4 regions of the Pontibacillus sp. ALD_SL1 genome follow, and region 4 is predicted to be linked to each of the others. Evidence: riboswitches for the same ligand, from Rfam matches in the RefSeq annotation. Region 4 holds a riboswitch; each other region holds the start of a gene.

Region 1 (7,529 bases), 1.5 Mb from region 4:
CACTTAAAGCAAGAAGTCCATATAGAAGTTCCTAACGTTACACAATATCCAGAACTGCCAAGAGGATGTGAGGTCACCTCTTTGAGCATGCTTTTAGACCATTATGGTTACGATGTAGATAAGATGACGCTAGCTAAAAAAGTAAAAAAGTCTGAAGAGGTGTATCAAAACATTGACGGTCAAATTCATTACGGAGACCCAAACGAAGGATTTGTAGGGAATATGTACAACCTAAATGTACCTGGATTCGGAGTTTATCATAAACCTATTGCCTCACTTGCTCGTCAGTATGCTGGGGAGCGTGTTTATGATTTCTCAGGCGGGAGCTTTTACGAAATTCTTGAGCATCTCGATAATGGACAACCCGTTTGGATCATTACAAACACCTTGTACAAACATTTGCCCGATCATCTATTCGAATATTGGATAACTCCAAACGGAAAACAAAAGATTACGATGAAAGAGCACTCTGTTGTAGTTACTGGGTATGATTCAGAATATATGTACTTTAATGACCCTCTTACGGGCCAACAAAAAAAAGCACCCAGAAACGACTTTAAAGAAGCCTGGGTGCAATTGGGGAAGCAAGCAATTGCCATTAACTAATGGTTAGCTTGCTTTTTGTTTGATCTTCACTAATTAATTCTTCAAAGGAAAATTTCCGCTCAACGAAAATTTGATGCCATAACATAAACATAAGAACGGTCCAAATCTTCCTAGAATAGTCGCCTTTTCCTTGAACGTGATCTTCAAGCAATTGAGACACAGCTTTCTTCTCAATCAGGTGATCCGTTTCACTCTCTTGGATAAGCGTCTTCGCCCATGTGTTTAATTCGTCTTTTAACCAATGACGAATCGGAACTGGGAAGCCAAGTTTCTTTCGGTCTAGTACATGATCAGGAACAATGCCTCTTGAGGCTTTACGTAAAATGGATTTCGTCGTACCATCTGCGATTTTCATATCAACCGGAATTTCGCGGGCAACGTTAAAGACTTCTTTATCCAAGAACGGAACACGAAGTTCAAGAGAATGAGCCATTGTCATCTTATCCGCCTTCAGTAAAATGTCTCCACGCATCCAAGTATGAATATCAACGTATTGCATCTGGTTCACAGGATGATAAGCACCTGCGTGATCATAGAGTGAACGCGTTAATGATTGATAAGAAGATTTACTATGATAATCCTTAAGCAATTGTTGCTTTTCGGTTTCTTCAAACATCTTCGCATTACCGATGTAACGGTCACGTAAAGGTGTAGTCCCTCGCTCTAAGAAGCTCTTACCTTTTACACCTTCTGGCATAACCTTAGCTACTCGTTGAAGCAAGCTCTTAGCTACACCAGGCATAGAATCAAACATTTTTAACGATTGAGGCTCACGATAAATGTTGTAACCACCAAATAATTCATCAGAACCTTCTCCCGATAGCACAACGGTAACGTGTTTACGTGCTTCACGCGCTACAAAATAAAGAGGTACGCAAGCTGGATCTGCTAAAGGATCATCCATATGCCACATAATTTTCGGAAGCTTCTGGACGTACTCTTCTGGAGTAATGATATAGGAGTGATTCTCAACGCCAAGTTTCTCTGCTGTTTCTTTCGCTACGTCTACTTCAGAGAATCCGTCGCGTTCAAAACCAACTGAGAACGTTTTTAAGTTGGGATTAAACTCACGTGCCATAGCAACGATAATGGATGAATCGATTCCCCCAGAAAGGAAAGATCCAACTGGTACATCACTACGCATGTGTTTGTTCACAGAATCATACATGACATCTTGAATCCGTTTAATCCATTCACTTTCACTACCAGCCACTTGTGTAAAGGTAGCATGCCAATAACGATGAAACTTAATGGCTTGACCTGGCTTCTTAACAAAATAATGGCCTGGCTCTACCTTAGAAATTCCATCTGTTAGAGTTAGAGGTTCCGGAACATATTGATAGCTTAAATAATGTTGCAATGCTTCTGTATTTACTAATTCATTTTCCTGTAGCAGCGTAATGCTCTTCTTCTCTGAAGCGAAATATGTGCCACTATGTTGTTCACTATAGAATAATGGCTTAATGCCGAATGGATCACGAGCTCCGTAAAATGTTTGCTCTTCCTTATCCCAAATTAAGATCGCGAACATACCGCGCAGATAAGAGAACGCTCCTTCTTGCTTATCCTTAAACAATGCCGCAATAACTTCTGTATCTGATTCTGTTTCAAATGTATATCCTTGTTTCTGAAGGTCTTCACGAAGTTCCACATAATTGTAGATTTCTCCGTTAAACACCATCCAAATTTTTTCATCATCATAGCTAAGAGGCTGATGGCCACTTTCTATATCAATTATACTTAAACGGCGAAAGCCAAAAGATATGTAATCATCATGATAATACCCTTCATCATCAGGGCCACGATGAGTGATAATATCGTTTCTTCGCTTAAAAGACTGTTTTTGTTCTTCATCTACTGGAGATGGAACGTCTCGAATAACACCAATAAAACCGCACATACGAAGATCCTCACTTTCATTCTCACTTTGATATTTCAGTTTATCACAAAATGGCTATAACTTTCAGATCGCCCCCGGCATCCTTAAGTTTTCGGGGCGGGTTCCCTGTACATTTGTTTCTATACACCACAAGTATTCGTTATACCCGTGAATTTATAGTCGGTAACATCTAATTCAAAATTACACCATGATTATGACAGACTCTAATATTTTATCATGTTTTCGCATAAGGGAGGACAAGGATTACAATTCAATGATAAAAACAATCGCAGTGAAACAAAAAGAGCACGGAATTACTATGCAATTCCGTGCTCCTACCTATACTATAAGTTTGCTAGTTGTTTTAACTCTTCTGCTTTATCCGTTTGCTCCCATGGGAACTCAACATCTGTTCGGCCAAAGTGACCGTAAGCTGCAGTGTCACGGTAGATTGGGCGACGAAGATCAAGCATTTTGATAATGCCAGCTGGACGAAGATCAAATTTCTCACGTACAGCTTCAACTAATGCCTCTTCTGAAACTTTCCCTGTACCAAATGTATTGATTGAAATCGACACAGGTTGCGCAACACCAATGGCATAGGCTAATTGAACTTCGCAAGAATCTGCTAATCCGGCGGCTACAATGTTTTTCGCTACGTAACGAGCTGCATAAGCAGCGGAACGGTCAACTTTAGTAGCGTCCTTACCACTGAAGGCTCCACCACCGTGACGTGCATATCCGCCATACGTATCTACTATAATTTTACGGCCTGTTAAACCAGCATCCCCTTGAGGACCACCGATTACAAAACGACCTGTTGGATTAATGAAGTATTTTGTTTGTTCATCAAGCAATTCTGTAGGAACAATTGGAGCAATAACTTGCTCTTTTAGATCCTTTTGAATTTGCTCTAGCGTTATTTCTGGGTGATGCTGCGTGGAGATAACAATTGTGTCAATACGAACAGGATGGTCATGTTCGTCATACTCTACAGTAACCTGGGTTTTGCCATCAGGGCGTAGGTAAGGAACTGTTTCATCATTGCGCACGTCAGACAAACGTTTCGCCAATTTGTGAGCTAAAGAGATCGGAAGGGGCATAAGTTCAGGCGTTTCGTTATTTGCATAACCAAACATGAGACCCTGGTCTCCTGCACCAATATTCTCAATTTCCTTATCAGTCATTTGACCTTCTCGTGCTTCAAGCGCTTCGTTTACCCCTGCAGCAATGTCTGGTGATTGTTCATCAATTGCCGTAAGTACTGCACATGTTTCTGCGTCAAAACCATATTTGGCACGTGTATAACCGATTTCCTTAATGGTATTACGGACGATTGATTGGATATCCACGTACGTATTTGTTGAAATTTCTCCTGATACGAGAACTAACCCTGTTGTAACTGTCGTTTCACATGCTACACGAGCGTTAGGATCATTTTTTAAGATTTCATCTAGTATGGCATCAGAAATTTGGTCACAGATTTTGTCAGGGTGCCCTCCTGTAACTGATTCTGATGTAAACAAGCGGCGGTTTGCAGCCATTCCCTCAAACTCCTCCTTTAAAATACTCTTATCTTTGAGACGGAACTCATCACCCAGCTATCTATTCAGAAAAAAGTAAAACAGAGTTATGTAAATTCTTTTTATATATGAATTTACACCGATCTATTCTATCGACCTGGAACAGTTTCGTATATTGTAAACGAATGAAAAAAATACATGAGAAAACGTCGAAATTCGCTATATCCAGCAAATGCCGATGACTTTCAATATACCTTAGAAAGCGTTTAGAAACCTTTCGAAAGTATAAAAAATCCCTTCCCATAACGAGCAAAGGGAAAGGGTCCATTCGCTCTTATCGTTCAAGGAGGTCTTCCTTGCATCAGGTTAGCACCTTTTCATCTAAGGATGACGGTTGCTGGGTTTCATAGGGCCTGTCCCTCCACCTTCTCTGGATAAGATAGTTTCCGTTCGCGACTTATCATAACGTTTTAGCCCTTCTATGTCAACTGAATATAGAGCGTTATCATTGCTTTATTGAATGTTACACGAGCACTTTTTCACTCAAGTATAAACGTGCGAATTTAGACACTTAGAAATTCATTGATAAACGGGGTTGCTGATTATAATTGACTTTGGAATACGGAACATTAAACCAAGGAAAAAGGTGAGTTGACATCGAAGTAATATATTATAGAAGTAAAACGCTTGTGCATTTTTCCATCTCCGACACCTCAGTCATTCTATTCATTATAACTTTTCACCTTTTCTTTTACATTTACAGTCACAATTTTGCCGTAATTTCATTATAAAATAGTATGGACTAATAAAATGAATGTGTTATACTAATGACACATTGAGTCTGATCCTATTCAAAAGATTGTATAGCCCAAGAACAAGAAGGGTTAGATCTCAACTTGGATTCGTCATTAAAAAATGATTTTGTTAGGTTCACTATCAAAGTCAAAAAATATTAAATAAAGGCAGGTTCTTGAGCATGAATACGGTGAATCAAGCGTCCATAATTAAAGAATTAATTACACAACCTAATGTGTTAACCAATTTGTGTGTGGGAGAACTCGTTGAAAAAGTTCTTCAACGTAACGAGGGTACACTAACTGCTACAGGAGCGATCAGAGCCGAAACAGGACGTTACACCGGCCGATCCCCTCAAGATAAGTTCATCGTTAAAGATGAGGTTTCAAAAGACACAGTTGATTGGGGTACCGTGAACCAACCCATATCAGAAGAAATCTTTGAAAACCTTTATCATAAAGTCGTAGATTTCCTAAAAGAAAAGGAAGAAGTATTTGTTTTTAATGGCTTTGCCGGTGCAGACGAACGCTACCGATTACCTATTCAAGTAATCAATGAATTTGCTTGGCATAACTTGTTCGCCCACCAACTATTTATACGCCCTACTGAGGACGAATTCGCCGATCATGTAAGCGAATTCACGGTTATCTCTGCCCCTTCCTTTAAAGCAGACCCCGCTCAAGATGGCACACGCTCCGAAGCCTTTATTATGGTGTCATTTAAACATCGCGTGATCCTTATCGGAGGGACCGAATATGCGGGGGAAATTAAGAAATCGATCTTTTCAGTTATGAACTACCTACTACCGGAGAGCGATGTTCTACCTATGCACTGTTCAGCTAACGTAGGGAAAGAAGGCGACGTGGCATTATTCTTCGGACTCTCGGGTACAGGGAAAACTACCCTATCTGCTGATCCCGAACGTCGACTAATCGGCGATGACGAACACGGTTGGTCTAACCGCGGAGTCTTCAACATTGAAGGTGGATGCTATGCAAAGTGCATTAACCTTTCTGAAGAAAACGAGCCGCAAATCTATAAAGCCATCCGGTTTGGGTCTGTGCTTGAGAATGTGATTTTGCATCCTGGCACAAGGGAACCGGATTATGAAGATACAACTCTAACGGAAAATACACGTGTAGCTTATCCAATCCAGAACATCCATAATATTGTTGAACCTAGTATTGCAGGTCACCCTAATACAATTATATTCTTAACAGCTGATGCTTTCGGCGTGTTGCCACCGATTAGTAAACTGACAAAAGAGCAGGCGATGTACCATTTCCTTAGCGGTTACACAAGTAAACTAGCAGGAACTGAACGTGGTGTTACTAGTCCAGAAGCAACGTTCTCTACATGCTTTGGTTCTCCATTCCTTCCAAGACATGCTTCGACTTATGCAGAAATGCTTGGAGAGAAAATAGATCAATTTAACTCTAACGTCTTCCTGGTTAATACAGGATGGACCGGTGGAGCTTATGGAGAAGGTCACCGCATGAAACTATCTCACACTCGCGCTATGATTCATGCTGCACTAGAAGGTGAGCTTAACTCCACTGAAACAGTCATAGACCCCATTTTTGGATTAGAAATACCAGCTCACTGTCCTGGAGTTCCAGACGATGTGCTGATCCCGAAACGTACTTGGAAAGATGAAGCACAGTATGAAGAAAAAGCTCATGAACTAGCTACTAAATTTCATGAGAACTTTAAGAAATTCGACGGGGTCAGCGAAGAAATTCGCAAGTCAGGCCCTACCTTTACAAAATAACTATTGCTCCCACATCTCCAAACATATATATAACGGCTATCCCATACTGGGGTAGCCGTTTCTATTTCTTTAACCAATCTGTTAATTGCTTAACAGTATGACGATTTACTTTTGGGGGGAAATAATGATCTAACTCATAATAAATCCAGCTCGTATGAGGAATTTCATGTTTTTGTAATTCTTCTTCCAAAAGCCTTGCATGGTCAACAGATACATTTTGATCCTTAGCTCCATGAATAATACACACAGGAGTCTCCAGATTTTTTATAGACGTAAGTGGTGTTCTGGCCACAAACCTTTCAGGGAATTTATTAGGGCCTCCCCCAACAACACGCTTTAGCATCCTCCTTAAGTCAACACGCTCCTCATAAGTTAGGGCCACGTCTGTCACTCCTCCCCAACAAACCACTTTATGAATACCAGGGACTTCAAGAGCCGTCCATAATCCCATAACTCCCCCACGAGAAAACCCAAATACATTCACTTCTTCATTCACCATAGGATGATTAAAAAGGACTCTGGCCCCATTATGGCCATCTTTACGATCACTTAAGGCAAAATCTTCTCTACCTTCTCCCCCCATATTGCCACGATAGCATGGAGCAAAGACAACGAAACCGTAAGAAGCAAATTGAACAATCCTACCGATTCGAACTTTGCCAACACCTTTAATACCGCCGCGGAGATATAAAAACCCCGGATATTGTCCTTTCTCTTTCGGTTCTACTAAAAAACCTTTCACCTTTAACCCATCGCTCCAATACGTAACAAGAAATACGTGCAACTTAGGATGAGGAGAAGGGTATCGTTGTTTTGAAATAATCGTTCCATCTTGCATAAAAAAACTCCTTTATAGGCATTCACACAAATTTAACAGCCACATACGATAACGTATCCATTTAGATTGATCTTACAGGAGGATTATTGGTAATGAAAAAAATTCGTTTGCTTTTAT
Region 2 (7,529 bases), 110 kb from region 4:
ACCACCGTTATAAAGTTCTAGTTCAGCGTCTTCAGGATTGTCGACACCCCAAATTTTATCGCCTAACGTTCCACCTTCCATTGGTACAACATTTAATGTTACACCAACTTGACTAAGCTGCTGTTTATAGAATGACATCATTTTTTGTTTCAATGAGCTTGTACCGCCCCAAATTGTTGTTTCAAAACCATCTGGATAACCCGCTTCAGCTAGTAGTTCTTTAGCTTTTTCTGGGTCATATTCGTAAACCTCTTGTTCTTCATAGTGTTGGGTATTCGGAGCAATAACTGATTTCGTCTGAGTTGCATAGCCGTCGTAAACCACTTTAATGTATGCTTCTTTATCGATTGCATAATTCATCGCCTTACGAACTTTCGGATCATTAAATGGTTCTTTCATCGTGTTCATAGAGAAGTACTTAACAACAAGAGATGGTTTCGTTTCGATGGAAACGCCCTCTTCTTCTTTAAGAGTTTCAACTTGGTTTGGTGCTACAGGGAAAGCGAAATCTGCTTCTCCTGTTTGAAGCATCGCAACGCGAGAACCACTCTCTGGTACTGGTTTAAATTCGATTTTGTCTACTTTCGGTAACCCTTCCTCACGGTACTCTTCGTTCTTCTCCACCGTTAGATGGTCGCCACTTTTCCATTCTACGAATTTGAATGGTCCCGTACCGGCCGGGTTACGAGCAATATCCTGATTGCTTTGTTCTAAAGCTTTCGGACTAATCATTCCAGCAGCTGGGTGTGCAAAGTTGTTCGGCATCGCACCAAATGGTTCTTTCAATGTCACTTTCACTTCATATTCGCTAAGGACTTCTGTTTTCTCAACGAGCTCAAATAAAGACGCTCGACGAAGCTGACTTTCCGGATCTGATAAACGATCTAAGTTTGCTTTCACAGCTTCCGCATTGAAAGGCGCTCCATCATGGAACGTAATGCCTTCTTTTAATGTGAATGTAAATTCTGTTGAGTCTTCATTCGCACTATAATCTTTCGCTAAGACAGGAACGATGTTTAAATCCTCATCAAAACCCAGCAAGCCTTCGTAAATGGCAGACTGTGCAGAGTATGATTGGTTGTCGTTCGTGTCATGCGGGTCTAAACTAGTAAAATTACTCTCCACCGCAATCGTTAACCCTTCTTCACTAGAAGGAGGTGTAGTTTTGTCTTTATTTTTTGATGATGTGTCTTCCTCCGTATCTCCACCGTTGCTGCAACCAGCAACGACAAGTACAAGAGTAAGAAATAAGACCGTAAATAAGCGTGATAACTTCAAAAATGACTCCCCTTTGTTAATTTTTTAATTGATTATGTACACCATCACTAGCTATACTATAATAGCATGTAATTCATATCAAATTACTTGGATTTTATAATAGAAGTATCTGGTTGTCAAAATAAAAATTTAAAAGAATTTAACAAAAGGAGCTCACTCCGTATGAAACCACTTATCGGAATATCAGGAAGTATGATTATCGATCAGGGTGGTCGATTCCCTGGTTACGACCGCGCTTATGTAAATAATGATTATGTTCAATCCGTATTACGTGCAGGTGGAGTTCCGTTTATTCTCCCTGTTCTTGAAGATGACGAAACCGTTCAAGCGCAAGCTTTAGCCATGGACGGACTTGTTCTTTCGGGAGGACAAGATGTAAATCCGCTGCTATACAATGAAGAGCCTCGTCCGAAACAAGGCTCCCCTTTTCCAGAACGTGATCACTCTGAAGCGATCCTAGCAAAAGAAATGATTCGTCAAGGAAAGCCGGTGTTCGCTATTTGCAGAGGCGTTCAGATCTTAAACGTCACTTATGGTGGTTCGTTATATCAGGACGTATCTTATATGGCCCAAGAACCCCTGAAGCATGATCAGTACAACAAACCATGGCAAGAGACTCATACAATTACAACAGAACCAGAAAGCATAATGCGGGAACAATTTGGCGAGAAAACCATTACCAACTCCTTTCATCACCAATCGATTAAAGAGGTCGCTCCAGGGTTTAGAGCTACGGCTTTCGCAGCTGATGGAGTGATTGAGGCAATTGAAAAAGAAGACGAAGAAGGATTTGTGATCGGTGTACAATGGCATGCTGAAATGATGACAGCCAAGCATAAACGGATGCAGCAGCTGTTTAACCGATTCGTTAAAGAAGTCATTCAAGTAAAAAAATTCTGATATCTTATTGCATGATGAACCAATTTTATGTATAGTATAGAGAAAATTATAGTTAAACACTTTCTTATTTCTTATTCAGAGAAGCCGAGGGAACTGGTCCGTTGACGCTTCAGCAACCTATCTTAAATGATGTGGTGCTCCTTCCAGCAAGTGATGAATCACTTGAAGATAAGAAGAAGTGCACCTTACCCACAAAAGGCTCTTCTTCTGAAGAGCCTTTTTCTAATGCTAAGAATACGTTCATGCACTAAAGCACTGATGGGTGTCTGGCACCCTTTGTCGCACTAAAGCGTTAACGGGTGTCTGGCACGCTTCACTATACTAAAGGAGTTGAAGGGTACTATGAGACGATATCAGGCAGAAACAGAATTTGCACAGACGGGTAACCGTAGCGAAAGTACAACAGGTACGGTTAATCCCCCATTATATTTATCTACAGCTTACCGACATGCAGGAGTAGGCCAATCGACTGGATATGATTATGTACGTACAGGAAACCCGACTCGTAATCTATTAGAGGATAAGATTGCTCAGCTTGAGAGCGGGCGTGAAGGGTTTGCGTTCAGCTCAGGGATGGCTGCAATCCAAGCTGTCTTTTCCACTTATCAACCAGGCGATCATTTCATCGTAACTCAAGATGTGTACGGTGGATCTTATCGTTTATTCGAAACACACTTTAAGAAGTTTGGACTTTCTTTCTCTTATGTGAGCGGGAGTAGTAAAGAGGAATTTGAAGCCTGTATAACTTCCAATACAAAAGGTTTCTTCATTGAGACACCGACGAATCCCCTTATGCATCAAGTAGATATAGTAGATATGGCGGAGGTTGCCAAGAAGCATGGACTTCACCTTATTGTAGATAACACTTTCTACACACCGTATATCCAGCGACCAATAGAACTTGGTGCCGATCTTGTCATTCACAGTGCGACCAAATACATCGGTGGTCATAATGACTGCTTAGCGGGTCTTGTTGTCGCTCAAGATGAAGACATTTGCACTTCTCTACGCCTTGAGCAAAATGGGTCTGGAGCTGTATTATCTCCATTTGATAGTTGGCTTCTTATGCGTGGGTTGAAAACACTCCCCCTTCGTATGAAACAACATGAACAAAACGCAAAAGAGCTTGTCACGTTTCTTTCTGAACACCCGCTTATCAAAGACGTGCTTTACCCAGGGCGAGGTGGTATGATCTCCTTCCGTGTCACTGAAGAAGCTTTAGCTCCTAAACTACTAGAATATTTTGAGCTTGTAACATTTGCTGAGAGTCTTGGGGGCGTTGAGACCTTCATTACCTATCCAGCTACACAAACACATGCGGACATACCAGAAGAAGTTCGTTCTAGTTACGGAGTCTGCAACAGACTACTCCGCCTTTCAGTAGGGATCGAAGCAATCGAAGACCTGACAGCCGACTTCGAACAAGCCCTTGAAAAAGCAAATCAAAGCCTAAGCACAACAAACTAACCAACCAAAAGTGCCAGACCCACATCATCGCTTTAAAGGGATGACGCGTGTCTGGCACCTTCTGTATCTTTAAAGCAATAAAGAGTGTCAGACACCCTTTACTGTTGTAATGTACGAAAGCTTCATTAGAGTGGTTAGATTTTGCCGATCATGGTGGTGGAGATTTCTGTTATAAATGCAGGATAATCTATGTCTAGTAATATTTCGCAATAGTTATTAAAGGATTCATTCACTTGGGGTTGATCGCGAAAATCTGCCACACTAACCCCCGTTGTCAGGTAGGAAGACTCTTCAACAGTTACGTTACGTTTAACACTTTTAAACAAAGAGGGATTAGAAACGTAAACAATTGTTATTAAATCATGCATAGGAGCTCCGTTTAAAGATGGCCTTTGTTTCTTATAAAAATCATAGTAAGGCTCGTATAATTGACCAATTAAGGAGCCAATCTCGGTTATGGATTCATTTTGGATACTGTCTACAAGACTAGGCGTTATAATCCCTTTCATCGAAACATTTAGGGGACAAAGTACAATCTTATTCGGCCCAGTATTGTCTAAGACAACGTTTGCTGCAACAGGGTCCCCGAAAAAAATTAGCCTCAGCATAGGGAGTCACATTGCCAGGAACTAAAAAAGCCCCACCCATAATCACAACCCGCGATGTCCTCTTCATCCTTTCAGGTGATGTAATATAAGCCATTGCCAGAGACGTAAGACGTCCCATATTCACAATAACCAAATCCTCTGATTCATCGATAATTTCAAATACTTTATCGAAGTTATATAACGTAAATTTCTCGATTTCCGTTTGGATATTCCCCAATCCGCTTATTCCATGAATCTCCTCATAATACGTAGGCTCATCCCCAGAAAATGACCGAGCAGCGCCGCTGATTAGAGGGATGTTCTCTTTCTTCATTTGCTTCAATACGTAATAAGCGTTTCGTGTAACTTTCTCTTTAGAAACATTCCCAAACCCTGCCACAACGCCTACAACACGAATATCTGGATGATTAAATGCATACAAGAGCGCAAACGTATCGTCCACTCCTATATCCGTAAAGATCAGCACATTTGTCACACTAGACCCCCTTCTTTTCATCTTTTTTCACTGTATGTTTGCATCTAAAAATCGTGATAATCTCCTGGGTATTAAACATAAATGTAAAAACATTTCAAGCAGTAAATATGTCCCATTTTATACATTAACTCACATGTATATGTTTCTTTATGCTAGGTTATGTATTCGTCACAATCCCTTCTATGCTTTACTCAGGCGCTCTAGCAGTATTGAAACTTTTTGACATTCCTTCATTATTAAACTTATCTTATACACAATCCGTATGGCTCGTCATTTGGGTTATTGGTATAATAGGTGCTATTTACGCAATTTTCGGCGGACTTGGCTTATCCGACACTTGTAGCAAACGTGCTGCCTTCTTACTTAAATGGCTTTTTCCTAGCTGTTTTACTAGGAGCGGTCCTAAGCTCATTTAACTCATTACTAAACAGTGCATCCACAATGTTTGCTTTTGATATCTATAAAACAAGCATTAATAAAAACGCTACCGATCAAGAGATGATTCGAATTAGTAAATGGGTTGGAACCCTTATCGCGTTAGCAACATTTTTCATTTCACCTATGCTCTTAAATGCACCAAATGGGTTATGCGATCTCATCCGTAAATTTACCGGATTCTTTAACATCCCTATTATTACCATTGTGTTAATGGGTGTTTTAGCGAAGAAGATTCCAGCCATTGCTGCTAAATCAGTGGTCATCTTCCACGTGTTTGCGTATTACTTAATGGTGTAGGGATTCGAACAGTTATTCGGACTAAGTGTATCCATTCACTTTATCCACATCTATGGCATTCTATTTGCTACTGAATTAGCAATCATGCTCATTATTGGTTTCGTCAAACCAAGAGAAACAGCGTATCAAATGCCACACAATCCTAGCGTAGAGATGACACCTTGGAAATACGCTATGCCTACTTCGATCTTCTTGTTCGCATGTGTCGGTCAAACGTATATCGTATTCTCTCCTATTGGGGTGGCTTATACTGAAGGCATTGTATCCTCTTCCTTCTGGCCAGCTACAGCAGCTCTCGCTGGGCTTACGATAGTCTGCATGTTATTCAGCCTTAGAAGTTGGAATGAGAAGTATATGAAGTCCACTTCTTCTCGTTCTCTAAAACAAAAAGGTAAAAATCTTAAGGAACAATGGGGAGCATCTTCCACAAGCGATCAAGTTTATTCCTCTCAAAACAGCAAATAATTTTTAATTAAAAAAGAGCGCTGCTCCCAAGGATCAGCGCTCTTTCTACTTAGATAAAGGTGAAGCATCCGTAACAGAAGACGTAGCGTCCTCTTTTCTACTTAAATAGATGCCTGCGATTAATAAGAATGTAGAGATAAGGAAGATGTACATCCCCGTTGAAGCCAAGTTAACTCTTTCCCCTGAAATATTGCCCGACTTACTTATCATATAAGCTATGATAGACACAGAACCCCCGATAGCGCTACCATACCCAGTGAGTAGGCGAATCGATCCCCTTCTTATCACTTGGAAAACAGGATACACGAAAAAAACTAAGAATATATATCCCTGCTGCTGAAAGCCATTCTCAGATAAGATCCCTGCATCTACCCACGCAAAGAAAAACGATAGAACTGCCATAGCCAATGCTAGTAAAATAAGCTTACTTCCCCTATTCATCGCATTCATGCTCACCTTGCTCCATCCCCTATCCATTTAGTTCCTTTTGCCCATTATACCTGAATTTACATTAAATACAAAATGCATCCACACAACTAGACGTTTTAATAGGGTACAACCGTACATTTTAGTAGTACTAGAGACAAACTCCTATACTAAATTTATGGACCAGCATACTCTATTAGTACCTTCGGGTAATCAATAAAAAGGAGTTGAGTATATGAGTTGTTGTGGTAAATCTGGTAAAGATCGTTGTGTATGCGATAAGGTGAGAGAAATTGCAAGAGTACAAGACGCTGTAGACAATAACTGCTGTGAAAGTGGTTCATGTCACCGCGCCATTGAAGACCTTGTTTCTCCTACAGGCGGTGATGGGAGAGACACCATTCCGTTCGTACTTCTATGTGGATGCGAAAACACATTTGCGGGTCTATTACCTTACTTTGCTTGGGGAGTTAAGAAGTATAATGGCTGTTCTGGCCTTTACCCTTCTCCATTCTTCCGTGTGAAGCGATTCGTAGATGGCAAACGTTGCTGTGCGATTTTAGAACTTCTTTACCCTGAAAGATGCAGTGGTTCTTTGTTCAAATATAGTAACTTCTTCCGTACAGGGATTTGTGTAGAAGTCGACCTTAGTAAATTTACAGGCATCACTTGCTTCCACCCAGTAGCTGCATTAAATGCAAGCGAGGCAGACATGGATGCTGGTGCCGAGTTGGTTCAACAATTAAAATCTGACCCTTCTATGATGGGTTCACTATCTTCAGAAGACTAATTCAACCCCCATGTTCTCCTTTCTTTAAGATACGGAACTGGCAAACCACTCCCCTGGTTTGCCCTTTTTTAATTTATAGAATACCAGACCACTTCTACACATTAACGTAAAGAAGCGTGCCAGACACCCTTCTTCGCGCTAAAGCACTAAACGGTGTCTGGCACCCTTCATTTCTCTAAAGCTGCACATAATAAAAGCCTGCCCCAGTTGGGACAGGCTTTTTAGGTTGAGATTGATTTATGCGGATTGCGTTGCTTCGTTTGGATTTTGTTTCTTCCACATAAACTTGCCAGTATAGCCATAGATAAGCGCAATAATGATTGAAACAAAGCTCATCCACATAAATGGTAGATAAGAGAACGTTGAAATACCAAGTGTTGCAGCC
Region 3 (7,529 bases), 210 kb from region 4:
TAGCAGTACGGTAGCTATGAGAAAGAAGAATAGTCCACTTTGTAGCAACCGGTCTACTCTTTTATTCATGTGTGATCCTCCTTTGATCGCCTGGTTCCATGATAGATTCTGATTGAGGATATCGTGCTTTTTATCTGTATAGTCAAAGTGCTTGAGATCCTACATTTACAAATTCTTTAGAATTTCATTATAGATTTATTTTGAGAAAGGTCAATGGGAACAGTGCTCAAATTAGCCAAATTGCCTATGAAATGTACCCTTTATTCATAGAATTGTCACGATTTTAAATCTATGACCTTACAAAAATTTAACATGTTTTCAACCTAATATCAAAGGTTATTTTTACATATTTAGTAAATAACAAGTTTCGCACCGACGGTATCCTCATATATATTCACCAATATCCTCACATTTAAACTCCAAATCCACTTCAACATACTAAAGCGTGCCAGACACCCGGTGGTTCTCTGCAGTACTAAAGGGTGTCAGACACCCGTTAATGCTCTGAAGCATTAAAGCGCGGTTGGTACGTTGTGTTGCTTTATATGGTGGTGTAGGGGTGGTATTCTATAATAAGGAAAGGGGGAGGGGAGAGGGATGTCTGGTGTGGGGTTGCCTGGGGTTATGATGTTGTTTGTTGTGGTGTTATTGATCGTTATGTTTTTGGTATCTTTAACACTGTTTATAAAGGGGATCATAAAGAGAAATTTCGTGGCGCGCTTAGATCGTTTGGAGAAGAAAGTTGACCAATTATTAGAAGAGTCTAATCGGAAATAAAGCGAGGGATAGAATGCGGATTACAGATCAGATTTATGGAACCGCTGTGGTTGAAGGGATACTTGAAGAATTAATCAATAGTTCACTTGTTCAACGTTTGAAGGGGATTTATCAAGGAGGAGCAAGTGTCCTCGTTAATGATAGTTGGAACGTGACAAGATATGAACACTCTATTGGTGTAATGCTGCTGATTAGACGTTTAGGAGGGAGCCTTGAGGAACAGATTGCAGGGTTACTTCATGATGTGTCTCATACGGCTTTTTCACACGTTATTGACTTTGTTATCGACAATAAAGAGGAGGACTATCATGAAGAAATTTATGAACAAATTATTCAACATTCAGAAATCCCAGACATCTTAGAGAGACATGGTTACAGCGCACTGGATCTTCTTGGGAATGATGAGCAGTGGACGTTACTAGAACAATCTGCTCCTGATCTTTGTGCAGATCGTGTGGACTATACATTAAGAGATATGTATCAGTACGGGCATATTGAAAAGGGGGAAATTGATACGTTTCTAACCAAGTTACATGTGTATAAGGGTAAAATGTATGTAGCCGATGCCGAATGTGCAGAGTGGTTTGTAGAGGTTTACTATAAAGAAGTTATCAATTTCTTTATGCATCCTCTGAACATATTCGGTTACGATCGTCTTGCACGTGCATTAAAGGCCGCTTTAGACAAAGGTGTTATTACATTAAACGATTTTCAAAAGACAGATCGTGAGGTTTTGGATCTGCTTCATTCTTGTAATGAGGCGAGTGTGCATATGTGGTTGAGGCAGCTCCGTCACTCTGTTTCTGTAATAGAGAATGACCAGGAATATGATCTACATAGAAAAGGGAAAGTCAGGCTGATTGATCCTTTAATCATGAGCAATGGTAATCTTATCAGGGTGTCTGAACAATCCGAGAAAGTGAAGCTCATGGGGGAAGAGGCTTATAAGAAAGCCATGAAAGGATCCTTTGTAAAAATCATACATGTGTAGGAGAGAGGCTTTGAGCGCCTCTCTCCTTTTTTATATCAAACATTAAACGCCGAACACTTCAGCGAGATGCTGGCGAAGTTCTGTCATATACGTATCAATGTCAGGGTTTTTAATGACATCAAAGGCACCGAAACTTTTCAGTGGTTCCATACCAACATATTTTTGTGTGTTATGAAGGTGGTCAATGGCTCCTTCAAGATCTTGCCCTTTAAAGAACTCTTCGCTATTGCTGAACGCTTCTTTTGGAGCATTCCAGGTTGTTGAGAACATGTACTTTCTTCCTGGCATAAGTCCACCGTCTCCGTATTTTTCTCCACCTCCAAAGAAAACGCCTGGTTCATAAATGGAATCAATATATGTCTTAGTCCCGCCCGGAAGACTGAACCAGTACATGGGGGTTTGGAAAACGATGGTATCTGCCCACTTGAATTTTTCTTGCTCTTCTTTTACATCATATCCTTCACTTACAATCGTTGTTTGAACGTCATATTTTGTGGAGAGCTTGGTTACAATTTCATCGAAAAGCGTTTTATTTAGACGGCCCTCAGCAATTGGGTATGGTTCGTGACCATTGATAACTAGAATATTATTCATGATTAACATCCTTTGTTTAATAGTTTTATTGTTCGAAAACCATCGAACTGTTTTAAACTATAGCACCTCGGTTAGTGGAATGCAAACAAAAAAAGAGAACCGCCTAAAAAGGGGGTTCTCAAGTCACGCTACAAATCTTCTTCATTTACTTTTCCGATCGCATCGAGTAATCCAGGGAATTTCCCTTCGATTTCTTCCGTTCGTATGGAGTAAAAATGCTCCTTTCCTACAATCCTGGCCTGGATTAAACCAGCTTCTCGTAATACTTTTATATGATGAGATACAGTTGACTTTGGTAATTGAAGTTGAAGCGTGTAGTGGGTACAGTTATTCTCATGTGTATCCCGCAGACATCGAACAATTTTTGCTCGGTTCGGTTCGCTAAGTGCCTGCAAAACTTTTGTAAGTGTAACACTTTCTATTGGTGGATGATAAGGTATTTTCATACATCATATTGTATCGATTATTGACTCCTGAGGCAAGGTAACGGGTTTATTATCGTGAGCCCCTTTAAAGCTGTAGATATGATTGTGAGTACGACTTGTTATGGAAGGTGATTAACTTGTTAAAAACTGTCCTCTTAAGGAATAATACTCAACAGATAAGGGTATTCCCTTACATAAACCATTGTAGGAGGGAATACCGGTGCCAAAAGCATTATCAGGAAAGATTTCATTATTTATGTTAGCCATATTTGTAGGGCAGTTGCTTGCTCTTATTATTGTAGGTTCTATGGAGGGACTGTTAACGATTGTGACCTTCTCTCATTTAACACGATATACAGCCATTATTGGCCTTGTTGTTGGGGGTGTGGGAGTAATCCAAGAGAAAGGGAAAGGCAAGATTACTCCTATTTTGACACTTCTATTAAGTGTAGGCTTAGCTGCCTTTAATGGTTATCTGATGTTTATTTGGGGATAGTGAGTTAAGCTTATAAAAGGTTAATAAAATTTTTAACTATTAAATTATTAAAAATCCTTTGACAATTCTAACTGCTCCTTGTAGTATATGGATTAACGAAAAACACATTTTAAAACAATCTTCTTATCCAGAGAGGTGGAGGGAATGGCCCTTTGAAACCTCGGCAACGGATTCTATTCGATTAGAACACCGTGCCAATTCCTTCAAGCTTAGGCTTGAAAGATGAGAAGAGACGGATCTACATATACGTAAATCCCCTCTTCTTATTATTTTAAGAAGAGGGGATTTTTTGTTTACCAGATGAGGAGGAAAAAGGGCATTTTTAGCTTATAAACCAAGTATTCAGATCTGTTTTAGTTTAATTAAAGGAGGCAAACAACATGATCGAGTTACATAATATTGAGAAAGTGTACAAGAAAAACGATCAAACCATTCGAGCAGTTGACGGCGTCAATGTATCAATTGATAAAGGAGCAATATACGGCGTCATTGGATTTAGTGGCGCGGGTAAGAGTACTCTTCTCCGATGCGTAAACCTAATTGAACGTCCAACATCAGGAGAAGTGAAGCTAGACGGTGAGGATCTGACTCAGTTACCAAAATCAAAACTACGAAAAGAGAGACGTCGCATTGGAATGATCTTTCAGCATTTTAACTTGTTAGAATCAAAAACCGTTTACCAAAACGTGGCCTTTCCACTTTTGCTCGATGGACAAAAAGGAAAGCAAGTGGAAGGAAAGGTGAAGGAGCTCCTCGAGTTTGTCGGGTTAGCAGATCAGGCAGGGAAATATCCGGAGGAGCTTTCTGGAGGGCAGAAGCAGCGAGTGGGTATTGCAAGAGCACTCGTTCGATCTCCTGAAGTGCTACTTTGCGATGAAGCCACTTCAGCTCTGGATCCTCAGACAACCGAGTCAATTTTAGACCTTTTGAAGCAAATTCGTGAAGAATACCATATTACCATTTTAATGATTACGCATGAGATGCAGGTCATTCGTGAGATTTGCGACCGTGTGGCTGTTATGGAAGCTGGAAAAGTGATTGAGGAAGGAACCGTCTTTGATATCTTCTCAAGTCCTGCGCACCAGACAACGAAGAATTTCGTCAGCTCGGTTATGAACGATAAGATTCCGGAATCAATTCTACAAGCCTTAGATAGTACCCGACACGTATACAGGGTGACGTTCTTAAGGGAACAAGCTTCAAAGCCAATCCTATACCGGGCTGCTACTCAGCATCAGGTTGAAGTGAACGTGTTATACGGGCAGATTACCGAACTGCAAGGCGAACCATTCGGGAGTCTGATCGTCGAATTTATTGGAGGAGAGAAAGAGATCTTTAAAGCTCTTCATTCTATCCAGCAATCTGTAACAGTGAAAGAGGTGACGCGAGATGCAAGTTGATTTAGCCACATTTTGGCCGAAGATTTTAGAAGCAACACAAGAGACAATCGTTATGGTAGCCATCGCTTTACTGTTTGCGGTTGTAATAGGTTTACCCCTTGGCATTTCTCTAGTCGTAACGAGAAAGAACGGACTTCTTGAAAACGGTCCTTTATTTAAAGTATTAAACGGTATAGTGAACTTCTTTCGTTCGATCCCGTTCATTATCTTATTAGTAGCAATCTTACCGATTACCCGTTTTATCGTAGGTACTTCAATCGGTACAGCAGCAGCCGTTGTGCCTCTTGTATTCTTCTCAGCCCCCTATATTGCCAGGCTTGTTGAGAGTAGTTTACTAGAAGTGAATCCAGGTGTTGTGGAAGCAGCAGAATCGATGGGGGCAACGCCTTGGCAAATCATTTACCGCGTCTTTTTACCAGAAGCATTAAGTTCTCTTGTTTTAAATATTACCATCGCAACCATTGGATTAGTTGGCGCATCAGCAATGGCTGGCTTTGTTGGAGGTGGTGGTCTTGGTGACTTGGCTATTTCATATGGGTATCAAAGATTTGAAACAAACGTCATGATTATAACCGTTATTTTATTGGTAGTCATTGTTCAAACGGTTCAAACGTTAGGAAATTACATTTCAAAAGCTGTACGCAGACGATAAAGGAGGAGATTACATATGAAGAAAAAAATCATTCTATTCATAGCACTATTAGCAACAGTAGGAGCCGCTCTAGCAGGGTGTGGTAGTACAGAGGCTCAAGGAGAAGGGGAGACAACGACCGTTAAGATCGGTTTAAATGGTTCTGGAGTTCCGTTATGGGAGCCGATTAAAGAAAAAGCTGCAGAAGAAGGCATCGAGATTGAACTTGTTGAGTTTTCGGATTATGTAAGACCAAACTTAGCTCTAGCTGATGGTGATATTGATTTAAATGCCTTCCAAACGGTGTCCTACTTCGATTCATTTATTGAAGAGCATGACCTTGATCTTGAACCAATTGGAACGACGCTTATTGCTCCTATGGGAGTTTACTCAGAAGAATACGATAATCTTGAGAATATTCCAGAAGGAAGCACCATCGCGATTCCAAAAGAGGCAACAAACATGGGGAGAGCACTTCTGTTACTTGAAAAGTCAGGTTTAATTGGACTTCCGGATGACTTCGATGGAAATGGTTCTTTAGACAAAATAAAAGAGAATCCAAAAAATATAGAATTCACACCAGTTGTTGCGGCTCAGACGCCTCGCGTGCTGCCGGATGTGGCTGCAAGTGTAATTAACAACGGAGTTGCTGTAGAAGCAGGCTTTGTACCGGTCGACGATGCGGTCTTCATTGAAGGAGATACTGCAACACCTTATATCAATATTATTGCGGCAAGAGCAGATGAAGCCGATAAAGAAGCGTATCAGAAGATTGTAGAAATCTATCAAACGGAAGAAATTGCAGAGCATATCCGTGAAACATACAACGATTCTCTAATTCCAACATTCGTACCACTAGAGAAAATTGGTTGGTAATTTCAAATAAGGAGTGAGTCGCATGAGTACTTTGGAAACAACATTAGAACAAGAAATCACGCGGTATGTGGATGGCCAAGCGGCGGTATACCTGGATGTAAGTCACCGAATCCATGAGAATCCAGAGATCGGTAATGAAGAGTATTACGCAAGCGAAACGTTATGTGGATTGCTAGAGCAAGAAGGATTTGAAGTTACCCGGGAAATCCCAGAACATGATACAGCTTTCATTGCCCGTAAAAAAGGGACGGAGAAGGGCCCTAAAATAGGGTTCCTTGCTGAGTATGATGCATTGCCTGGACTCGGTCATGCGTGCGGGCACAATATTATCGGCACAACGAGCGTTGCGGCAGCGATCTCGCTCAGTAAAGTTCTAGACCAAACTGGGGGTGAAGTCGTTGTACTTGGAACTCCTGCTGAAGAAGGGGGACCAAATGGCAGTGCCAAAGGGACATTTGTCAGGCACGGACTTGTTCAGGATTTAGATGCTTGCATGATGATTCATCCTTCAAATCAGACAAACGGAACATCAGAGTCCCTAGCAGTTGACCCGCTAGACTTTGAGTTCTTCGGTCAATCGGCTCACGCGGCTGCTAAACCAGAGTATGGAATCAACGCTTTAGATGGCGTGATCCAACTCTTTAATGGGGTAAATGCGATTCGTCAGCACGTTACAGACGATGTTCGCCTTCACGGAGTGATCTTAGACGGTGGAGTTGCACCGAACATAGTCCCAGATTACGCCAGAGCTCGCTTCTTCGTTCGAGCAGCCACCCGTGAAGCTTGTAATGAAGTAACAGCCAAAGTGAAACGGATCGCAGAAGGAGCAGCCCTCACAACCGGAGCAAGCGTTAAGGTAACACCTATTCAAAACGGAGTCGACAACCTTGTGTTAAATGAACGATTTGACTTCGTTTTCCGCGAGAAAGCTATAGCCCTTGGAGAGGATTACGTAAACGAGGGCCGCGAAGGAATTGGCTCTACGGACGCCGGTAACATTAGCCAAGTCGTCCCGACCATTCACCCTTATATAAAAATAGGCCCTTCTGACCTTGTTCCGCACACCGATGCCTTTAGAGAAGCGGCAAAATCAGAAGGAGGCGACCAAGCGCTCATTACCGGAGCGAAGGCACTAGCCTTAACAGGTTTGGATTTATTAACAGACCATAACTTGTTACAAGAAGTTATAGCAGAGTTTCAATCTAGACAGCGATAGGAAATAATCGCTTAAAACTTTAGTTGAGATAATGTTTCTATTAGCGTTTTGGGATAGTGTGATGGTAATGGAAATCACTCGCTTTTATGTGCCCCACACAATGTGGGACCGTTCGGCATTGAA
Region 4 (7,529 bases):
GATCGCCTGCTACAGGCGCTCCAAGCTGGACAGATGGCTGGTGGGGATAAGCGTGGGAAGCAATCTGCAGCTCTTCTTGTCGTTAAAGAAAATGGAGGTTATGGTGGATTTAATGACCGTTTCATTGATCTTCGGGTAGATGAGCATGAAGAACCCATTCATGAGCTAGTGAGAATCTATCACCTTCAGCAACTTTACTTTGGGGCTACGAAAGAAGAAAATGTGGCCTTAATTGAAGGAGAAGTTAAGCAAGAGCTCTTATTTCATTTGAAAAGACTCGGATACCTCCCTACTGTCAATGTTGTAGAATCCATTATGTATAAAGCATTTACTTCATTCCTCCACAGAGAGAACTTCGAGGAACGAGCCCTTGAACATGGTAAACTTGACTTAGAGGTTCTTGATTTTATGAAACACAAGCAATTATAAGGCTATAGTGACTCTACCCCTTTTTGAAAAAAGGGGGTGGAGTTTTTTTGTGGGTCATAGTGAGGGGGGTGGACCGCGGCCGTGGGTTATTGGGTTATGAGAGCCTAAGCTCGATTTAGTGGCTCGAGCCTCTACCCTTTTGAACTATAATGAATAAGGACGTATGAAATTGTACATAAAAAGGAAATTCTTTTAATTTTTATCTTTATACCTGTCACAAAAACCATAAATCCGGTGTCTCTACTATGAAAGCTGTTCGAAAGGAGGGGCCGCTTTGGAGGTGAGAGCAAATTTGTTCGATTCCAATTACTCAAATGAAACGGAGCCAACAGGAGCTCAGTTTCAACACTTATTTAAACAGTACTACCCAAATATCGTCCGTAAAATTATTACGATTGTACACGATCAGCAAACAGCAGAAGAAATTGCTCAAGAAGTATTTCTGAAACTTTATCATTCTGAAAAGGAAGAGATCGAATCTATTCCTGCTTGGCTTATGAAAGTCGCTGTTCGTTTATCTTACAACTACATACGAACTGAAAAACGACAGATGAAGAAAGCTGAGAAACAAGCAGAATATAGTCATGACATTATGGCTTCCGTAGAAGAAGCTTATATGGAAAAGGAACACCGCCAAGAAGTAAAAGATGCGCTAGCTCAATTAAATGAACGGGATCAACTGTTACTGATGATGAAATTTTCAGGCTTTAAGTATGGAGAGATTGCTCAAACAGCAAACGTTGAGCGTACGTCCGTTGGTACGTTGATCGCCAGGGCGAAGAAGCGGTTCAAAAATGTATACTCAGAGATGAAAGGAGATGACCGGGATGGCATGTATTGAAAATGGAACGTTACAAGCTTACCTAGATGATGAGCTTACCCGTGAGGAGAAAAAAGTTGTCATGCAACATCTAGAGACTTGTGCTTCTTGTCGTGGAGAATTAGAAGAGTTACAAGCACTTGAATCTGAAATCGAATTCTCCTTTCAAGGACCAAATGCCGACATCGATGTAGATGCCGCCTGGCGTTCATTTGAAAATAAGATTCAAGAGAATAAAGTGAAGAAAGACCCAATCGTAACCCAAAATAGTGAAAAACCACAAAAACAAAAAGGAGTGTTTAAATTGACTACGAAGACCAAACGTTTTATTGCTTCTGGAGTAGCAGCGGCTACAATTTTTGGATCTCTTGCTTTCCCGCAAGTTCAAGTTGCTGCCGATCAATTTCTTTCTATGTTCCGCGTCAATCAGGTTGAAATGGTTAAATTGACACAAGAGGATATGAACGAAGTCGACCGTTGGTTAAGCAGAGAAGAAGAAGGAACCTATGAATTGAAGGGGCTTGGTGAAATAGGAATTTCAGATAGGACAACTGACTTTAACAGTTATAGTGAACAATCTCGATTTAACCGAGTGCAAGAAGCGGTGGAAGCGGGGTATGATGTTCCGGAAATCGATTCATTTACATTTGAAAGCTTGAATATTGATCCCGGATATACGATGAGCTTTAATCTAGATGTAACGAAAGCCAATAATCTGTTAACGCAGTTCGGTGTGGTACAACAATTTGATGAAGCATTGGATGGGAAAACGTTCTCGTTACACGTTGGTGAATCGAACAATTTCGATTTTAAACGAGGAGAGAACCAAATAAGTTATTCGAATATAGACGCTCCCACCTTTACGGTCCCTGAAGGTACTTCGGTTGAAGAGTTGAAGAATACTTTATTGGAGCTTCCGTTTGTGCCATATAATGTGAAACGTCAAATTCAACAAATACAGAGCATCGAAGAAACCCTGCCTCTTCCTTACATTGAAAATGAGGGTGAGAAGGTAGAAGAGTTGACCATTGCAGGCAATAAGGGATATATGATGAGTAGCGATCAAGTGGCTACAATTATGTGGCAAGAAGGAGAACACATCCATGTAGTAGATTCCTTTACGGTACATGGCCAAAAAGGTATTGAAAAATCTAGACTAACGAATCAAGAACTAAAATCAATCGCCAACGAATTAGCACAATAATAGTAAAGGGCTGCTCCAGCAGCCCATTTTGTGCGTTTCTGTAGAGAGGGGAGTCTTTTATGAATGTAATGGAAGCTAATGGATTAACGAAAACCTACAATGGCCAGGCTGGTATACGTGATGTGTCCTTAGAGATCCAAGAGGGCATGGTTTATGGATTCCTTGGTCCGAATGGTGCTGGTAAGAGTACATTTGTGCGAACGATGTTAGGTTTACTTAATCCAACAAGTGGAGAGGGGCGAATTTTAGGTGAGCCGATTGGCACTCCTAAATCAAGAGAAAAGGTAGGTTATCTACCAGAGTTGTTTCGATATCCAGATTGGCTTACAGGTCGTAAACTACTTGAAAGTCATGCAGAACTGTGTAAGGTGCCAATTCGTGAAAGGAAGAAACGAATTGAAGAAGTGATTGACCTCGTTGGCATGACAGGGCGTGATAAAGAAAAGATTAAAGGGTATTCAAAAGGAATGTCTCAGCGTATTGGACTTGCTTGTGCGCTTATTAATGATCCAAAACTGATTTTCTTAGACGAACCCACTTCAGCTCTTGACCCAATTGGAAGGAAAGATGTCCGTGACTTGATGCTTCATTTAAAAGATCAAGGAAAAACCATTTTCCTAAATAGCCACTTGCTTAATGAGGTGGAGTCAGTTTGTGATCATGTTTCTATTGTGCATAAGAGTGAAATGATCGTTCAGGGAAAATGGCGGGAACTGATGATGGTGGAAGCACAGGTTGAAATTATGTCCTCGGCTACAGCTGGATTAACCAATCATGATTTTCCTGACTTTGTTCGTAATGTAGAAAACAAGGAAGCCGTTAATGACCGTTCTAAAGCCTTATACCAATTGAAAAGGGAAGAGGATATTCCAAGACTTGTCGATTTCTTGGCGAGTCACAAGCTTCCTATTTATGAAGTAACACCCGTCATTCCTCATTTAGAAGATGTGTTTATGTACTGGGTGAATGAAAAGGAGCAGCGTTATGTGGACCATCGCTAAGTTAACATTTAAAGAGATTGTATCCAAACGGATTTTCCTTATTACGATGATTATGACAGCGGTCTTCCTTATTTTATATGGCGTAGCGATTCACTATGCAGTGAAAGACTGGGAAAGTTTTGGGGCCTCAACGGTAGACCAAATGATGCAACAGCAGCTGTTCTCATCACAATTACTTAGTGTTGGACTTTATTTCTCTTCGTTCATTGTTGCTTTGCTCTCTATTTTATCTAGTGTCAGTGCAATTGCTAGTGAAATAGATAGTCATCAAATAGATACGTGGCTAATGCGCCCCATAACTCGTACACAATTTCTTTTAGGTAAAGTCATCGGACTTGGAGGTCTGTTGATTGCTTACGCGGCTTTATTGTTTGCGGGTATCATCATTTTGCACCAAGGCATAGGGGGCGAAGTTGTATCCCTTGATTTCTCAATTAGCCAGATTGCAAGTGCTGTATCAACGTATATGTTACAACCTCTAGTTTTAGTGACATTAGGTGTCATGTTAAGTAGTAGAATGACAACCCTAAATGCAGGGATCGTGTTAATCATCCTATACGGATCTGCCTTCATTGGAGGATTTGTTGAGCAAATTGGAACCATAATGGAAAAGGGGGCACTTGTGAATATTGGAATTATCTCAAGCCTTATTTTTCCTGTAGACGCCATGTACCGAAAAATGACGGTATTCTTATTTGATACAGCAGATAATCCCGTCAGCCTTGCTCAGCAAGGGATGTTTGCAAGTGCATCAGCTCCTAATAATGTGATGATTCTTTATACCATTATGTACGGATGTATTGCGCTTGCAGTAGCGATTACATTATTCCGGAAGCGTGATGTATAGGGGGGGGCACATGGGGAAGTGGTGGACCATTTCATTATTTACGATTTTCTTTTTGTTTTTATTATTTGTATTTACAAAGCGAGAGACATTGGCAGGGCAATTGTTAGGTGTTGACCCTTTCTTATAGTTCTAAAGGGATAAAAAAATGACGGGATACATGTATCCCGTCATTTTTAGTAATTTTACGCAGATTTTTTAAAGCGTGGGAACCCAATTGCAATTGCTATGAGACCTGAGATTGCAATTAATATAGGATAGAAAGAATACGGTAGTAATTCTATTGGCGATAGGCTACCGATTTGGGCTGCTGTTAATAATTGCGCTCCATATGGGATTAAGCCTTGGATTGTACAAGAGAATATATCTAGTAAACTTGCAGACTTTCTGGAATCAATCTCATACTCGTCAGCAATGTTCTTTGCCAATTGTCCAGTCGTAATTATAGCAATTGTATTATTTGCTGTAGCTAAGTTTGTAGTGGCTACAAGACCGGCGATACTTCCTTCGGCACCACGTTTAGAGCGAATTCCTTTTGTAAGGGTATGGAGAAGGAATTGAATGCCGCCATTGTGTTGAATCATAGCTACGATTCCGCCAATTATTATTGTAAGGAAAATTAATTCCGACATGGAGTTAATTCCTGATGTTATGTTAGACATAAAGGCATCAAGAGAATAATCACCACTAATTCCTCCAATTATTCCTGATAAAAGAATACCTCCAATGAGCACGGCCATCACATTCAGTCCTGCTAACGCACCCACTAAAACTCCGACATAAGGAATCACTTTTAACCAGTTGAAGCTATCTGCATCAACAGACGATGTTCCGCCTGAAGTGATCACGATTAACAATATAATAGTCGCAATAGCTGCAGGGAGAACGATGAAGAAGTTGGCTTTGAACTTGTCTTTCATTTCAGTTTTCTGTGTTCGAACCGCCGCAATTGTCGTATCAGAAATGATGGATAGGTTATCACCAAACATTGCACCACCAACAACAGCTGCAAGTGATAAGGCTGCAGAAAAGTCTGTTTCGGCACTAATACCGACAGCAATTGGTGCAAGTGCACTTATTGTGCCAACCGATGTTCCCATAGAAAGTGAAATGAAGCCAGCAATAATGAAGACTCCAACAATGATTAAGTTTTCAGGAAGATAAGTTAATGCCAGGTTTACTGTAGATTCTACGGCACCAATGCTGCTTGCCACCGATGAGAACGCACCGGCTAATATGAATATGAAGACCATAATCATGATGTCAGGATGGCCTGCACCTTTTGCAAATTGCTCCACTTTTTCGAAGGTTGGCTTCTTACGATTTTGTAGAATTGCAACAATCGCTGCAATTAGGGCTGGGATTAAGATTGAAATATAATAGAAATCACCTGTTACTATGCCAGATCCTACAAAGATAACTAAGAAAATGAGTAAGGGTAATAGAGCAAGTGGATTCCCTTTGTTTATATTCATGTTGCTGCACCTCTTTCTTGCTTGTTTAAATTCTTGTGTAATGGAAAACACTAGCCATGTATCATTAAAAAAGCCCTCTTCTTAATCAGAAGAGGGCTTTATATTTAGAGCTCCTCTTCTCATCTATCAAGTGTAACCTTGCTGGATTTGGCACAGCACTCATTTGCAATGAGCCCGCTGCCGAGACATCGTAGGGCCAGTCCCTCCGCCTCTCGTGATAAGAAGGAGTATTCACTTTTTGTTTTACATGCAGTACCTAAGTTTACTTATAACGTGGTTTATTGTCAATGAATGAAGAAAAAATGAGGTGTTGATAGGTTGGTGAAGAGTGAATGAAGAGACTCGTGTTGTGAGAAAAGTAAACTTTTTGGGAACAACTCCCTAAGTATACGTATGTTTAAATCTTGTACGAAAGTTTCATTTTCTTATAATCCCTATATTTACCTATTACAGTAAAAATGAAGTAATGAAGGGATCTTGTTGTATTATTATAAAAAATATGTCTTTTTTGAAAACAAATTGTAATATAAACGTAACTTTATGACAAACAAACTTTTGGTAGAATAGTCGTAGAAGAAAAAACAGACGATACTAGAAGAAAATGGAGTGGGGAATATGTTGAAGAAAATTGTAGCTTGTGGAATGGCTGTAATGTTTACGTTTAGTGGTGCATCAGTAGCTGGGGCGGCTAGTCAAGATGATTTGTTAAGTGTAGCTAAGAATCATATGGGAGTACCTTATGTATTTGGTGGTCAAAGCCCTAGTGGATTTGACTGTTCTGGATATACACAGTATGTCTTTAACAAAGTGGGTATCTCAATCCCTCGTACAACTGGAAGTCAAGCCACAGTAGGACAAGCAGTTAGTAAAAGCAATATGAAGCCAGGAGACCTAGTATTCTTTGAGAACACATATAAAGCAGGCATCTCGCATGTCGGAATTTATGTGGGTAATAATAAGTTTATTAGTGCTACCTCTAGCAAGGGGATTGATATTGTCTCTCTTAGCAATCCGTACTGGGGTCCTAAGTTTTCTACGGCACGTCGTGTAGCAGGGTTAAATAATGTAGACAGTTTATTTGCAGATGTGGATGAAAATCATGTTGCTTATGAAGCGATCAAAGCTTTAGTTAGTAGTGAGATTATAAAAGGATACCATGATGGTACATTTAAACCTAACCAAGATGTTACTAGAGGGCAAGCAGCTGCTTTATTTAACAGAATCATTGAGCATGAAGCTTCTGATAAAACAACATTCCCAGATGTAGATCCTAATCATCAATTTGCTAATGATATAGCAGCTATGAAAGAGCTAGACATTATTAATGGCTTCTTAAACGGTGAATTTAAACCAAACGAAACGATCACATTTAGTGAAATGACTACGATGGTTTTAAATTCGTTTGAAGCATCAGGTATTGAAAAGGATCAAAGTGTAAAAAGCTATTCCGCAGAAAATGTATCTCGCGCTGATTTTTCTTCAACTTTATATGACACACTTTATCAACACCAACAGTAAGTCTATCTTACACGTACGGTTATATATCCTCTTTGGTTTCAAAAACCAAAGGGGTTTTTTTATGATTTATTCTATTAATACCCAGGTTAATGGTGCTATAAACTCGTAGAGATCAATCATTACGCAATTTTAGTTATAGAACATAGCTTAATATACGTTTACCATCATTTAATAGGTCAAATGAACTTAGCAAAAATAAGGTTTGAGCCATAAGAACTAGTCCTCTAGTACCTAAAAT

What was found. Region 4 has a riboswitch for S-adenosylmethionine ahead of IMZ31_RS07050 (Na+/H+ antiporter NhaC family protein). Riboswitches for the same ligand answer to the same signal wherever they lie in the genome.
Region 1: another riboswitch for S-adenosylmethionine. It lies ahead of metK (methionine adenosyltransferase); the one in region 4 lies ahead of IMZ31_RS07050 (Na+/H+ antiporter NhaC family protein).
Region 2: another riboswitch for S-adenosylmethionine. It lies ahead of IMZ31_RS06450 (methionine biosynthesis PLP-dependent protein); the one in region 4 lies ahead of IMZ31_RS07050 (Na+/H+ antiporter NhaC family protein).
Region 3: another riboswitch for S-adenosylmethionine. It lies ahead of IMZ31_RS05940 (methionine ABC transporter ATP-binding protein); the one in region 4 lies ahead of IMZ31_RS07050 (Na+/H+ antiporter NhaC family protein).

What each region holds. Positions count from the first base shown of each region.
Region 1 is NZ_CP062974.1:2,900,885-2,908,413, forward strand. It holds gene IMZ31_RS14705 (C39 family peptidase) at 1-606, shown strand, start outside; gene asnB (asparagine synthase (glutamine-hydrolyzing)) at 599-2,506, opposite strand; gene metK (methionine adenosyltransferase) at 2,830-4,029, opposite strand; SAM riboswitch class I at 4,340-4,449, opposite strand; gene pckA (phosphoenolpyruvate carboxykinase (ATP)) at 4,985-6,574, shown strand; gene IMZ31_RS14725 (alpha/beta hydrolase family protein) at 6,636-7,412, opposite strand; gene IMZ31_RS14730 (ABC transporter substrate-binding protein) at 7,505-7,529, shown strand, end outside.
Region 2 is NZ_CP062974.1:1,280,534-1,288,062, reverse strand. It holds gene IMZ31_RS06460 (glutathione ABC transporter substrate-binding protein) at 1-1,278, opposite strand, end outside; gene IMZ31_RS06455 (gamma-glutamyl-gamma-aminobutyrate hydrolase family protein) at 1,441-2,178, shown strand; SAM riboswitch class I at 2,247-2,353, shown strand; gene IMZ31_RS06450 (methionine biosynthesis PLP-dependent protein) at 2,521-3,645, shown strand; gene IMZ31_RS24625 (nucleoside hydrolase) at 3,780-4,253, opposite strand; gene IMZ31_RS24620 (nucleoside hydrolase) at 4,183-4,728, opposite strand; gene IMZ31_RS24430 (sodium:solute symporter family transporter) at 5,023-5,463, shown strand; gene IMZ31_RS24425 (hypothetical protein) at 5,548-5,928, shown strand; gene IMZ31_RS06430 (hypothetical protein) at 5,974-6,384, opposite strand; gene IMZ31_RS06425 (CotY/CotZ family spore coat protein) at 6,590-7,144, shown strand; gene nhaC (Na+/H+ antiporter NhaC) at 7,382-7,529, opposite strand, start outside.
Region 3 is NZ_CP062974.1:1,178,090-1,185,618, forward strand. It holds gene IMZ31_RS05910 (LTA synthase family protein) at 1-69, opposite strand, end outside; gene IMZ31_RS05915 (DUF4083 family protein) at 598-777, shown strand; gene IMZ31_RS05920 (HD domain-containing protein) at 791-1,768, shown strand; gene IMZ31_RS05925 (NAD(P)H-dependent oxidoreductase) at 1,811-2,362, opposite strand; gene IMZ31_RS05930 (ArsR/SmtB family transcription factor) at 2,491-2,808, opposite strand; gene IMZ31_RS05935 (hypothetical protein) at 3,008-3,283, shown strand; SAM riboswitch class I at 3,404-3,512, shown strand; gene IMZ31_RS05940 (methionine ABC transporter ATP-binding protein) at 3,664-4,683, shown strand; gene IMZ31_RS05945 (methionine ABC transporter permease) at 4,673-5,335, shown strand; gene IMZ31_RS05950 (MetQ/NlpA family ABC transporter substrate-binding protein) at 5,351-6,190, shown strand; gene IMZ31_RS05955 (M20 family metallopeptidase) at 6,213-7,406, shown strand.
Region 4 is NZ_CP062974.1:1,392,012-1,399,540, forward strand. It holds gene IMZ31_RS07025 (DUF1028 domain-containing protein) at 1-429, shown strand, start outside; gene IMZ31_RS07030 (RNA polymerase sigma factor SigX) at 710-1,270, shown strand; gene IMZ31_RS07035 (anti-sigma factor family protein) at 1,257-2,453, shown strand; gene IMZ31_RS07040 (ABC transporter ATP-binding protein) at 2,513-3,454, shown strand; gene IMZ31_RS07045 (ABC transporter permease) at 3,438-4,301, shown strand; gene IMZ31_RS07050 (Na+/H+ antiporter NhaC family protein) at 4,484-5,773, opposite strand; SAM riboswitch class I at 5,890-5,997, opposite strand; gene IMZ31_RS07055 (C40 family peptidase) at 6,389-7,291, shown strand.